DNA from 2 places in the Branchiibius hedensis genome. Region 2 is predicted to be linked to the other one. Evidence: predicted binding sites of a transcription regulator. Region 2 holds the regulator's gene; the other holds the start of a gene.

Region 1 (6,695 bases), 320 kb from region 2:
CGCTGGAGTGGGTCAAGACGTACTACACGCCGCAGAGTCGCGCCTCACGACCGACCGCAGGCAGCGCGGAGTCGGTCGGGGCGATCACCCCGGACCACTGCCGCGACTTCTATCGGTACCTGTCACCGCAGGAGGCCACGCTGATTCTGGCCGGGGACCTGGATGATCCACGCGAGGCGTTGACCAGCACGTTCGGAGCGTGGTCGCCATCGAGCGTCCCAGCGCCATCCACACCGGACGAGTTGGCCGCCGACCGGGCGCGGATCGTCTTCGTTGACCGTCCCGGGTCGGTGCAGACCGAGTTGTACGTCGGTCAGGCGGGTCCCGCGCGCAACGTCCCCTGGGCGCCGTACCCGGTCCTCGGCTTCGTGCTCGGGGGAGCTCCGACGGCGCGCATCGACGCGGTGCTGCGGGAGGAGAAGGGGTACACCTACGGCATCCGGGCTGGCTTCCGACCGCGCAAGGACGACGGAACCTTCCTGGTGTCCGGCTCGGTGCGCGCCGATGTCACCGCGGACGCGCTGGATCTGCTGCTCGGAATCCTCGATGGCGCAACGGAATTCAGTGCCGACGAGGTTCGTCACGGCGCCGATTACGTCGCCCGGACCGCACCCGGACGATACGCAACCGCCGATGTGGTCGCCGACGAAGCGGCCGGTCTGGCCTTGTTCGGTCTCGGAACCGATTACGTCACCGACTACCTGGCCCAGCTACCGACCCTGACCGCTGACGAGGTGGGCGCTGCATGGTCGTTGTGGCGCGACACCCCCCGCAGCATCGTGCTGGTGGGGGACGCCACTGAACACGCCGCCGCCGTCGAGGCACTCGGTCGCGGCTCGGTCACCGTCGTGAACTGACGGCTCAGGCCAGTTCGTCGAACGCCTCAGCCACTTTCGGGGTCGGGTGGGGTGTGTGCTGACCAGTGGTAGTTGCGTTGCCATCGGAGTGTGCCGGGTGGGTTGTCGGGGGTGAAGAGGTCGCCGCCGTACCCGGTTCTGGTTTTCTGTCCGATCACTGGTGGTACCAGGAATTCCAGGTGGTCGTGGCGTTCGCGGATCTGGAAGTTGCGGTCGTGCACGAGGCGGTGGTGGTGGGCGCATAGCAGGCACCCGTTGTCCAGATCAGTGCCGCCATGGGGGTCCTCGGGGTTGTGGGGTGTCCAGGGGTTTCGCCAGTGGTGGCCTTCGCACCATGGGGGTGGGCGGTCGCAGCCGGGGTAGGCGCAGCCTCGGTCTCGCAGGGCCAGGGCGCGGCGTTGGGTGGTGTTGAAGAACCGTTGCGTTTGGCCCAGGTCCAGGGGCAGTGACTTGCCGCCGAGGATTTGGGGCAGGATCCCGGCCCCGCAGCCAATTTCCCGTGCTTTGCTGGCGGAGATCCGGGCCCCGGAGGGTAACGTGCCGGGACCCAGTTGGCTGGTGATCGTGTCGTAGTCGACGTTCACGGTGAGCACGGCGCTGATGCCGCCGGCGTTGGGTAGCGCATCGGCGGGCAGGTGGGAGCAGATCGTGGCGAACGCGCGGCCTTGGCGGTGCGCCTGGTCCGACGGCAACCCAGCATCCCTCGACTCACCCGGCTCACCTGATTCAGCCGGTTCGGCTGGTTCGGTGTCTTCTAGGTGGTAGCGGCGGGGCGCGGACATCGCTTCGACGGCGGTGCGGAGCATTTCGGCTTCGGTGTCGGGGACGGTGAACCCGCCGCGGTGGGTGCCGTCGCGGTTGTCGCGCATCCAGAACCTGCTCGCTCGGGCGGCGCGGCGTTCCCGGGTTTGTAGTTGGTTCTCTTCGTGCTCGTCCGCGGCGGCCGGGGTCTTGAAGGCGTCGGCGGCGCGGGTCGCGGCGCGGCCCAGGTCCTGGATCGACAACAACCGGGCCGCATCGAGCAGCGATTCTTGGGCCCGGACCCGGTCCTCCGGGCCACGGCGACGGGGAGGTGGGTGAGGGCTTTGGCGATGATCCCGGCTTGTTCCCGATTCACTCGACCCTCAGCTAACGCGTCTTCGACGATGGGGGTGTTGGACAAGTGCACGGCGGTGCGGACCAGGGCGTTGCCTTCGCGGCGGTCGCCACCGAAATCCGCCGCCAACAGTTGCCCGGTGCTGGTCGCACCGACCGCCCGGGCGGTGTCCCGGTCGTGTAACCCGCGGGCCAACACCATCAAGGCGGCGTCGATCCGGGCTTTCGCCCGGGACAGCGAGGCACTCAGTGCCCGCAACTCCGCATCGGTCACCGAGGAGTCGCTGCCCAGGTCGGTGCCGGTGGCGCGGCACGCGGTCAACGCGTCCACCGCAGCGTGGACGCCGGCGACACCGTCCGCCCACGAAACCCGCTCTGTGACAGCGACAGCGACAGTGCCAGTGCCATCGCCAGTGACGCCCATCGACCCCACCCCCTTTCCCGTCCCCACGAGAAACCCGACTTGGATGCTCCAACGCTAGTGCGGAGCACCGACAGTCGACAGGAGGAAATCAGCCGGTGTGGATAACCACGCAGTACGCAGCGACGGTCGGCCGCAGCTGTGGAAAAGGCTGCGGCTCAGGCCAGTTCGTCGAACGCCTCAGCCAACACGCCGAGACCCTCCAGCAGCAGGTCGTCGCCGATCACCAGCGGCGGCAGCAACCGGATCACGTTGCCGAAGGTGCCGCAGGTCAGCACGACGACGCCGCGCTCGTGGCAGAACTTCGCGACCGCACCCGTCAGCGCGGCATCCGGCTCGATCCCGCCCGGCTGGACGATCTCGATCGCCAACATGGCACCCCGGCCGCGGATGTCACCGATCTGCGGATGGGCCGACTGGATCTCCCGCAACCGGGCGGAAGCCACCTCTTCGATGTGCTGCGCCTTGGCCAGCAGACCGTCGGCCGCCATGGTCTCGATCGCGCCCAGAGCGGCGGCGCACGCGACCGGGTTCCCGCCGTACGTGCCACCGAGGCCCCCGGCGTGTACGGCGTCCATCAACTCCGCGCGCCCCGTCACCGCTGCCAGTGGTAGGCCACCGGCGATGCCCTTGGCGGTCGTCACCAGGTCGGGGACGATGCCTTCCTGCTCGCTCATGAACCACGTTCCGGTGCGGGCGAATCCGCTCTGCACCTCATCGGCGATGAAGACGATCCCATTGTCACGACACCACGTAGCCATCGCGGCCAGGTAGCCAGGCGCCGGCACGATGAAACCGCCCTCGCCCTGCAGTGGCTCGATGATGAAGGCAGCGATCTGGTCGGCGCCAACCGTCTTCTCCGCGATCGCAATGGAGCGCGCCGCAGCCTCCGCGCCGGTCATTCCGGCCGGGTCGCGCAGCGGGTAGGACGCCGGGACCCGGTAGATGTCGGAGGCGAACGGCCCGAACCCCTTCTTGTAGGGCATCGCCTTCGCCGTGAGCGCCATCGTCAGGTTGGTGCGGCCGTGGTAGGCGTGGTCGGCGGCCACGACTGCGGTCCGGCCGGTCGCGTGTCGGGCGATCTTGATCGCGTTCTCAACGGCTTCGGCGCCGGAGTTGAAGAGCGCGGACTTCTTCGCGTGGTCGCCAGGTGTCAACTCGGACAGCTTCTCGGCCACCGCGACGTATCCCTCGTAGGGGCTGATCATGAAGCAGGTGTGTGTGAAGTCCGCGACCTGCTGCTGCACGCCGGCCACCACGCGCGGGTCACTGTTGCCAACGGTGGTCACCGCGATGCCGGACCCCAGGTCGATCAACAGGTTGCCGTCGACGTCCTCGATGACGCCGCCGCCGGCCCGGGCGACGAACACCGGCATCGTGGAGCTGACGCCTGCCGCAACCGCGGCGGTACGGCGCTGCGCCAGTTCCTGCGAGCGCGGACCCGGCAGCGGGGTGCGCAGTTCGCGGCGCTGGGGCAGTTCGGTGCTGACGGTCGTGCTCATGGCGGCTCCTGTCGTGCCAAGTCTGGTCCCGGAGAGTCGGGGTACTAACAGTCTGCCACCGCAGTCATTTCGATTTCGAACTAGCTCGCAATCTCAGTGCCCAGGGTCCGCAGCACCTCGTCGTGCAGCAACCCGTTGCTGGCCACCGCGTTGCCGCTCCAGCACCCGTCGACCCCGGTCAACCCGGTGAACCGGCCGCCGGCCTCCTGCACGATCGGCACCAGAGCGGCCATGTCGTGGACAGCCAGTTCCGGCTCGGCCGCCACGTCGACGGCCCCCTCGGCGACCAGCATGTAGGACCAGAAATCGCCGTACGCCCGGCTGCGCCAGCAGACGTCCAGCAGGTCGGCGAAGTGGTCCTGGCGGCCCAGTTCGGCCCAGCCGTGCAGGCTGGAATAGGACAACGAAGCGTCGCTGAGCGACGACACCGCGGATACGTGGATCGGTCGGGAGGAGGACAACGAGCGCCCGGCCCGCGCCCCGGTGCCTGCGGCCGCCCACCAGCGCGAACCCAGCGCTGGTGCCGCGACGACGCCCACCACCGGCACGCCGTCTTCGACCAGCGCGATCAGCGTCGCCCACACCGGGACGCCCCGGACGTAGTTCTTGGTGCCGTCGATCGGGTCGATGATCCACTGCCGTGCCGCGCTGCCCTCGGTGCCGAACTCCTCACCGCGCACCGAGTCCCGCCCGCGGACCCGGCCCAGTTGCGCGCGGATCACCCGCTCGACCTCCAGGTCGGCGTCGCTGACCGGCGACAGGTCGGGTTTGGTCTCGACCTTCAGGTCCTGCGCGCGGAACCGGTCCAGCGTGATGGGCTCGACCGCGTCGGCGAGGACGTGGGCCAGCCGCAGATCATCGTCGTACGTCGTCACGCACCTGACCGTAGTGCCCCGCACCTCACCGGGCGGGTCGGGACAGGCCGATTCGCAACATCGCTCGTAGTCGGTCAGCGAGGGCGACCGCGTCGATCTGACGAGTGTTGATCGGCGGTAGGTCGGCGAAGATCTGCTGGAGCGCAGCCGCCATCTTGTCCAGCCGCAGATAGCGGCGCGGGTCGTCGGTCCAGCACGCCGCCAGCACCAGGTAGGTCGCCTCGTTGAACTGCCGCTCGACCAGATCCCAGTCCTTCATCTGCGTCGGCAGGTCGGTCTGGGCCAGGGACAGGATGTGCGCGCATTGCAACTGCTCGAAGGCCAGATCCCGCCGGGCTTCGAAACCGGCGTCGGTGGCCCATCGACCGGACGAGGCCAGCACGAGCACCCGCTCCAGGGACCGCAGGCCCCGACGGAACTGTCTGCGCGCCAACATGATCGGAGCTCGCCGCCCGGTCAGCCAGATGACCACGATCGAGGCGAAGGCGCCGATGGCGGTGTCGAGGATCCGGTCACGGACCAGCGTGTCGATGTTTGCCGTCGGTCTGGAGGTGCTGGTGATCAGCAGGGCCATTGGGGTCACGAACATCGCCGCGATCGCGTAGTTGATCGCCGCCGTCCACTGCACCAGGAACACGCACAGCAGGACGATCGCGAACGTGACGTACTCATCGGGATGCAGCGCGTGCACACCGAAGAACAGCAGGATGCCGACAATCGTGCCGGCCAGGCGTTGCGCGGCCCGATGGGTCAGGGACAGCCGGTCGGTGTTCAGCGACATCACCAGGGCGGTCGTCATCACCGCCCAATAGGGCTGCTCCACGTGCAGTCCGTAGGCGATGACGCAGGTCAACAAAATGGCGGCGCCGATCCGCCGGGCGGCGAGCCAGGGCAGCGAGGAGCGGGAGAACCCCCACCGCACGAGGTACTGCGTCTTGGGTCGGCCCAGGTAGCGGCGCTGCTCCATCGTGCGGACAGCGACCTTGGCCTGCGGAATCGAGCGTTGCAGGATCCGCCGCACGAGTGCCACGTGCATCCGGCGCAGGCTGGCGTTGAGGCGGCGCCATTCCTTACGGCGCGGCTCACGACCGACAGCGTCCTCCAGGACGATGCCGCCGCTGATCACCGCGGTGTACGCCTCGTCGCGCAGGGTGCCCAGGTCCCGAGCGCTGGTGTCCGGACCGGCCGCGAGGTAGGCGTCGACGGACTCCTGCGCCACCTGCACGGCATCGCGCTCGGGGTGGACACCGCGAATCACGGTGATGAGCAAGGAAACGGCGCAGGCGACGACGGCCGCACCGCCACACACGAGCACGATCTCGTGCAGCGGCAGACGCTGCCCGACGTACGACGCGATGGCTGGCCCGAGAATCAGGAACATCGCCCCGGGCGGGTCCGCGACCAACGTGTTGTAGCCCAGCACGGCGATCATCGCGATCGCTGTCAGGCTGACCGTCAGCAGCACCGGGATGCCCCCGGTCAGGGCGCCGATGGTGATCGCCACGACGTAGAACGCGATCATGCCGGTCAGGATCGGGATCCGCGCTCGGGGCGGCCGGTCGGGCGCGACCAGTCCGATGAACGCACCGGTCGTGCCCAGCAGACCCACCTTGAGCCCGGCGAAACTGGAGACCGTGATGACGGCGACCGCCGTGCAGATCGTGGCCGACAGCGCGAACTTCCACCGGCCCGGGGCCTTCTTCACCTGGGTGAAGGTCATCAGGTTGCGGCTGACGTTGTCCGGAAGAGCCCAATCCACGAGTCAGTTCTCCGCCGGCGCCTCGTCCGGATCCGGGGTGCCCAGGCGCGAGCGCAGCAGCCGCCGCAACGACGCCAACCGCGCCGGGCCGGAGGGTCCCGCATGGCCCTGCGCAACCCACGCATCCAACCCGCAGTCCGCTTCGTCATGGGTGCAGCCGCGGGGGCAGTCGGCGGTGCCGGCGGC
Region 2 (6,695 bases):
GCTGTGCCGAAGTCCATCGTCGCCAGGACACCGATCGGCGCGACGATGTTCGGCAGGATGTCCCGCGTCAGCGATCGAAGGGAACTGGTCCCAAGGAGTCGACTAGCGACGACGTACTCGTTGTTCTTGGCTCCGAGCACCATTGATCGGGTGATGCGGGCGTACATCGGCCAGCTCACCACCAGCACGGCGAGGACGGCGTTACGCAACCCCGGTCCGAGCGCGGCAGTGACCACCATTGCCAGGATGATCGTCGGAAACGCGAACACCAGGTCGGCGATCCGCATGATGACCTCGTCGACCACCTTTCCGAAGTAGCCGGCGATGGCACCGAGCGTCCCACCCAGCACCATGGACAGCAGGACCAGCAGCACGGACAGGGGCAGGGTCACGCGCGCGCCTGCAATCAGCCGCGAGAGGACGTCACGGCCAAGGGCGTCGGTACCCATCCAGTGCTCGGCCGACGGTGCCTGCAGTACGTCGGCGCTGGGCGCCAGCGGGTCGAAAGGTTCCAGCCACGGACCGAAGATGACCACGACGAGCCAGAAGAGGACGATCGCCGCCCCGACGATAGTCAATGGTTGGCGCAGGGTTCGGGGCACCCGCGGCCGACGCCGGACAGCCCGCCGTGCGACGTCGTCGGGTGACTCGTTGCCCGCGCTGCCCTGCGCCGGGCTGGGGTTCGCGGAGACGGTCATTGCGTCCTCACCCGCGGATCGATGAAACCGTACAGAAGGTCCACCACCAGGTTGATGAGTACGTAGAAGACGCCGACGACGACCCCTACTCCCATCACCGCGTTCAGATCGAGAGTGGTGGCCGATTTGTAGGCGTACTGCCCGAGGCCGTTCCATGCGAACACCGTCTCGGTCAGGACCGAACCGGACAGCAGAGAACCGAAGGTGAGACCCACCATCGTGAGAATGGGCAGCAATGCAGCGCGCAGCACGTAACGTCGCGTGACCGTACGGGAGGGAAGTCCTTTGGCCCGGGCGGCGGTGATGTAGTCATTGCCCAACACGTCCAGAATGGCCGTCCGGCAGAAGCGGGTCAACAACCCCATGCAGTAAAGGATCAGGACGGTGGCGGGCATGATGAGATGCGCGAGGGCCGAGCCCAGGACCGCCCACTGCCCGGCGAGCGTTGCGTCGACCGTGTAGAGCCCGGTGACGTGCGGCGGCGGGTTGTACTGATTGTCCAGCCGTCCAGAACCCGGCAGCCAGTCCAGTTTGACGAAGAACAAGTAATACATCACCAGGGCCAGCCAGAAGGTGGGGATGGAGATTCCTACGAGGGACAGGGTGCGGGCGACCTGGTCGAAGAATCCTCGGTGGCGCATCGCGGCGTACAGCGCGACGATCAGCGCGAGAATCGTCGAGACGACGAGCGCCGACATCGCCAGTTCGACCGTCGCGGGGATCGCATTACCCAAGTCGGTGGCCACCGCGTTGTGGGTCTGGGAAGAGACGCCGAAGTTGAAGTGGGCCAGCCGTTGCAGGTACATCAGGTACTGCTTGGGCAGCGGCTGGTCCAGGCCGTAGGTGTGTTTGAACTCGGCAACCACTTTCGGGTCGGATGCCGCCATCTCACCAAGTGCGGCAGCGGCTGGGTCGGCAGGCACCAGATTGGTCAGCACGAACGTCACGAGGGTCACCCCGAGGATCAGTACCGCACTGATCACGAGACGGAGGGCGATGTATCTGCCGAGAGGGTGCCGCCCGAGAAACGCTCGCCAGCCGGAGACTCGGACCCGCTGCGCGGCCTGATCGGGCAGCGGGTCCGGCCCCTGCGGTGAGAGTTCGTCGTCTCTCAGTGCGGTGAGAGGCTCAGGAGATTCCGGCAAGGTCGATCCCGGTGACCGGGTTGTCGGCCACGTTCTTCAGGCTGGAGGACACCACCAACAGGTTGGGCGGCAGGAACAGCGGGACGAACGGACCGTCGATATTCATCTGCTTCCACAGCGCCTGGTAGGCCGCATCCCGGGCCGAGTCACCGACGGCTGATTCCGCTGCCGTGGCCAACTTCGCGTCGTCAGGTGCTTGGGCTGAGGTCCACTGGGCACGCTTGGCCAGACTCTGGCCAGGGGTGAAGACCAGGTAGTCCGCGGGATCGGGGTAGTCCGCGCCCCAGTAGGCGATGCCGGCCTGTTGCTTACCGGAGCGGAAAGCGGTTAATGCCGTTGCGCTCGGCTGGGGATTGAGCTTCACGTTGATGCCGGCTGCTTGGAGGTTGGACTGCACCACCTGCGCGACGTTGGCCAGGTTGTAGCCAACATCCGAGGGGTACAACATGTTGATCTGCTGGCCGGAGTACCCGGAGTCCTTGAGCAAGGTCTTTGCCTGGTTGAGGTCGAACGAATTCGCACTGTCGGACTTGAGAGCACCCAGGAAACTGTTCGGAACCAAGCTGCCCGGCTGTACCGCGCCCGAGCCGGCGACCTTGAGCACCGCGTCGTAGTCAATGGCGTGCCGGACCGCCTGAATGAACTTCACGTTGCTGACCGGGCCGCCCACCGACGGGTTCATGTTGAACCAGGAGAAGATCGTGATCGTCGATTCCCCCTGCTGCACCTTCGTCTTTCCCGAGTCCATCCCCGACGCCTGGGTCGGATCGAGCGACGTGGCGATCTGTGCCGCACCGGCTTGCAGGTTCGCCTTCGCTGTCGCGGGCTGCACGTTCTCGATGACGACCCGGGAGTAGTGCGGCTTGGTGCCTGTGTAATGCGGGTTAGCGGTAAGCACCACCTTCGAGGTCACGTCGTAACTGGAGAGCATGTACGGGCCTGAGCCTGCGGAGGTCTTGTTCAGGTAGGCCTCGGCCTTGTCATTGGTGTCGGTCGTGCCGCCGTTTTGCTTGACGATCTTGCTGTCCACGATGCCCAAGGACGGGTTGGGCAGGATGTAGGGCAGTTGCGGGTTCGGGCTCGCCGACGTCAGCGTGATGGTGTTGTCGTCAACCTTCTTCACGGTGACCCCGTCCAGCAGGAAGGACGGGTTGCCTTCGATGCCCTGGACCCGCTGGTAGGAGTAGACGATGTCGTCCGCGGTGACCGGATCCCCGTTGGAGAACACGTGCTTGCCGTTCATCTTCAGGGTGAGGACTTTGTTGTCGTCAGACACGCTGTAGGTGCACAACACCGGCACGATCTTCTTGACGCTCGCACCGTCGAATCCGATTGCGGTCTGGTAGATCTGGTGATCGACCAGGCTGCCGGTCAGCTCGAAGGCCCGCGCCGGGTCGGAGGTCTTCAGGTCGAAGGAGTTGTCAACCACCAGGGTGCTGGCGCTGTTGTTGCTGTCGCCCGTGCTTCCGCCTCCGGCGGTGCCGTCGCTGCACGCCGCGAGCGTGAGCCCGAAAACAACGGTTGCCACAACCCCGATTGCCCTGGGAGTTCCCATGGTTGACCCTCTCCATCACGGCGGGCGCGACCCGTCGTCGTCGCCGCAGTTGCCAGTGGAGACGAGCTTAGGGGTGGGCTTGGATCGCGTACGGATCCACATGTGTAGTTTGTGTAAACATTCTCTGGGCGTGGCCGACGGCGAGTACTGAGGTGCGCCGTTGTAGCGCGAATACCCCTGCGCCACGACGGGTTTGGTTGCTCTGCCCGCGCGTCGTGCGCACCAGCCGGTGAGTGCTCAGCCCGCCTGGGGAACGAGGGCGACGGACTGGGCGGCCTCCGTCAGCGCATTGAGCGTGGCGGCCACGGCGGGCACCCGCTGCAGATCGGGGGTGGTGACGGCATAGACCGCGCGACGGGAGGACTGCGCGATCGGAACGGTGACGATCCCGGGGTTGCTGATGGAGTGGGAGATCAGGTCCGGCATCAGGGCGACGCCCAGACCTTCGGCGATCAGACCGGACACCGCGACGTTGTCCTCGGTCTGGAAGGCGACGTCCGGGCTGAATCCTGCGGTGGCGGCCAGCGCCAGGAGGTGACCACGACATCGTGGGCAACCGGCGATCCACGGTTCGTCCGCCAGGTCGGCCAGGTTGACTTCGGCTGCGGAGGCGAACCGGTGATCTCGGGGCAGCGCGATTTTCACCTGCTCATCCAGGAGCTTGATGACCTCGAACGGCTCCATATCGTCCTCACCGCGGCCCAGATCGGTGCCTTCGTAGGCGAACGCCACGGCGACGTCGCACTCACCGGCCCGTAGGGCGGCCAAGGATTCCGGTGGCTCGGCCTCGGCAAAGGTCACCTGGATGTCCGGGAAGCGCTGCTTCACCAGGGCAAGTGCGCGGGGGACCATCGTGGAGGACGCCGAGGGGAACGCCATCAGGCGCACCCGCCCCGCCCGCAGTCCGGCGATCGCTGCGACCTCCGACTCGGCCGCCTCGAGGGCAGCCAGCACGGGACCGGCGTGCCGGGCCAGAACGGCGCCGGCCTCGGTCAATCGGACATTGCGACCCAGCCGCTCCACCAGCACCGTCCCGGTGCGCTCCTCGAGGCGGCGCACCATCTGCGAGATGGCGGGCTGGGAGTAGCCCAGGGACGCGGCGGCAGCGGTGAAACTGCCTTCTTCGGAGATGGCGCGGATCACCCGCAGGCCGGCGGCATCGATCATGGCTCCATGATAACGCAACTCATAAGTCTTGGTTATGTCGATCGCGATGGTTCGCGATTTCGGTAATGACCGGCTCCGGTGGTGGCGAACGGCTGCGGGAGAGGTGTGACACTGGAGAGGTGACCGATCCATCCGTCGCCAGGGAAGCGATTGCGAGCGCGGTAGCGGCCGGCGGGGTGACCGTCCTGTCGGGTGCGGGCCTGTCGACCGAGTCCGGAATCCCGGACTACCGCACGGCAGCGGGGGAACGACGCATCCAGCCGATGACAGCGGCTGAGTTGTTGGCGACTCCGCAGGCGCGGCAACGGTATTGGGCCCGCTCCTACGTGGGGTGGCCACGCTTCGCCGCAGCGCGACCGAACGTCGGACATGAAGCGGTCACCCAACTGCAACGCGCGGGCCTGGTCGGCACGGTCATCACCCAGAATGTCGATGGCCTGCACCAACGAGCAGGCGCCCGCGATGTCGTCGAGTTGCACGGAAACCTCGACCGGGTCGTGTGTATGGCCTGCGGTCAGCGCTTCCCGCGGGAACTCATCGACGCCTGTTTCGAGGTCCTGAACCCGGGTTTCGACCGATCCGCCGACGCCGCCTTGCGACCCGACGGTGATGTGGCACTGGATGACGAGGAGGTGCGCGCCTTCAAGGTCGCGCATTGCGCTGCGTGTGGTTCGGACCTGCTCAAACCCGACGTGGTGATGTTCGGCGAGTCGGTGCCGCGCCCGCTGGTGCAGGACTGCTTCGAGGCCGTCGAAAACTCCCGTTCCCTCCTGGTTCTTGGCTCCTCACTTGCCGTGATGTCCGGGTACCGCTTCGTCCGGCGGGCCGCCGCCCTGGGTATCCCGGTGCTGGCGATCACGCATGGTTGGACCCGCGGCGACGCCGAACTCACCGCCAAACTCGACGCACCGTTGGGCCCTTCGCTGGTCGAGTTGGTGAAGGCCGTTGGCGACCCGATCAACGCCTGAGCGTCAGATCCGCCGCAGGACCGCCGTCACCTTGCCCAGGATCGTCGCGTCCGTGCCGTCGATCGGCGAGTACTGCTCGTTGTGTGGCAGCAACCACACCTTGTCGGCGGTGCGCTTGAACGTCTTGACCGTGGCTTCGCTGTCCAGCATCGCTGCCACGATGTCACCGTTGTCGGCGGTCTGCTGTTGACGGACCACGACCCAGTCCCCGTCGCAGATCGCGGCGTCGACCATGGAGTCGCCGACGACCTTCAGCAGGAACAAGTCCCCTTCGCCGACCAACTGCTTGGGCAGCGGGAAGACGTCTTCGACAAGCTGCTCGGCGAGGATCGGGCCACCAGCAGCGATCCGGCCCACCACGGGGACGTACGACGCGGCGGGGCGTTCGTCGCCGACTCCCGTCTCGTCGTACGCAGTGCCGTCTGTTGTGTCGTCTGAGGCGGTCCGTGCGCCGTCCGCCGCCGCCTTGCGCCGCCGTTTGCCCGGGGCGTCATCGAGCGGAAGAACCTCGATGGCGCGGGGCAGATTCGGGTCCCGGCGGATGTAGCCGAGTCGCTCGAGCATGGACAACTGGTGGGCCACTGAACTAGGGCTGGTCAAGCCGACCGCCTCACCGATCTCCCGCAGACTCGGCGGATACCCGCGCCGCTGGACCGAACTGCGGATCACTTCAAGCACCTTGCGCTGCCGCGTCGTCAGCCCGCGGCCGTCGCGTCGCTCCGGCATCTCGTGGATCTTGCCCATCAGGTCCGTCTCCCTATCTGCGAAACCCGCCGAATGACGCGGCGAGCGATGTTGTCGGTGGTCGCTGGTGTGCTGTGTCCATGAAGACAACGGCCGTGGGATTCAGGCTAGGGCGTTCGCACACGAGTTCCAAACATGTGTACGACGCGTGTCGCCGGGACAGTGGTGCCGAAATGGTCAACGAACCCACGATCGAACCTTGCCTGTCTTCGAACAAGCGTGCTATACATCGTATCGAAGTGAAATCGAACGCCTGTTCGATTTCCACAGGTGTCACTGGTTCACCCGCAGGTCGAACCGCACCGTGTCAGGAGGAAGCCATGAGCGCAGTCCCCGTTCTCGTCCCCGTCGCCCGTCCCGCGCGCCGTCCCGACCTTCGACTGGTTCCGGATCTGCCGGCGTCGCCGACCGGCGTCGC

What was found. The regulator LexA, encoded in region 2, represses DNA repair genes until DNA is damaged. The targets are predictions, from matches to a motif close to TCGAACANNTGTTCGA.
Region 1: the regulator LexA is predicted to act here: its motif matches at 1,985-2,000, upstream of DR843_RS02455 (HNH endonuclease signature motif containing protein).

The regions. Positions count from the first base shown of each region.
Region 1 is NZ_UESZ01000001.1:475,085-481,779, forward strand. Features, by position in the region: gene DR843_RS02450 (M16 family metallopeptidase) at 1-857, shown strand, start outside; gene DR843_RS02455 (HNH endonuclease signature motif containing protein) at 884-1,882, opposite strand; gene gabT (4-aminobutyrate--2-oxoglutarate transaminase) at 2,532-3,875, opposite strand; gene hisN (histidinol-phosphatase) at 3,956-4,750, opposite strand; gene DR843_RS02475 (FUSC family protein) at 4,776-6,509, opposite strand; gene rsgA (ribosome small subunit-dependent GTPase A) at 6,513-6,695, opposite strand, start outside.
Region 2 is NZ_UESZ01000001.1:791,848-798,542, forward strand. Features, by position in the region: gene DR843_RS03935 (ABC transporter permease) at 1-698, opposite strand, end outside; gene DR843_RS03940 (ABC transporter permease) at 695-1,681, opposite strand; gene DR843_RS03945 (ABC transporter substrate-binding protein) at 1,827-3,371, opposite strand; gene DR843_RS03950 (LysR family transcriptional regulator) at 3,636-4,565, opposite strand; gene DR843_RS03955 (NAD-dependent protein deacetylase) at 4,685-5,533, shown strand; gene lexA (transcriptional repressor LexA) at 5,537-6,277, opposite strand; gene DR843_RS03965 (peptidoglycan-binding protein) at 6,598-6,695, shown strand, end outside.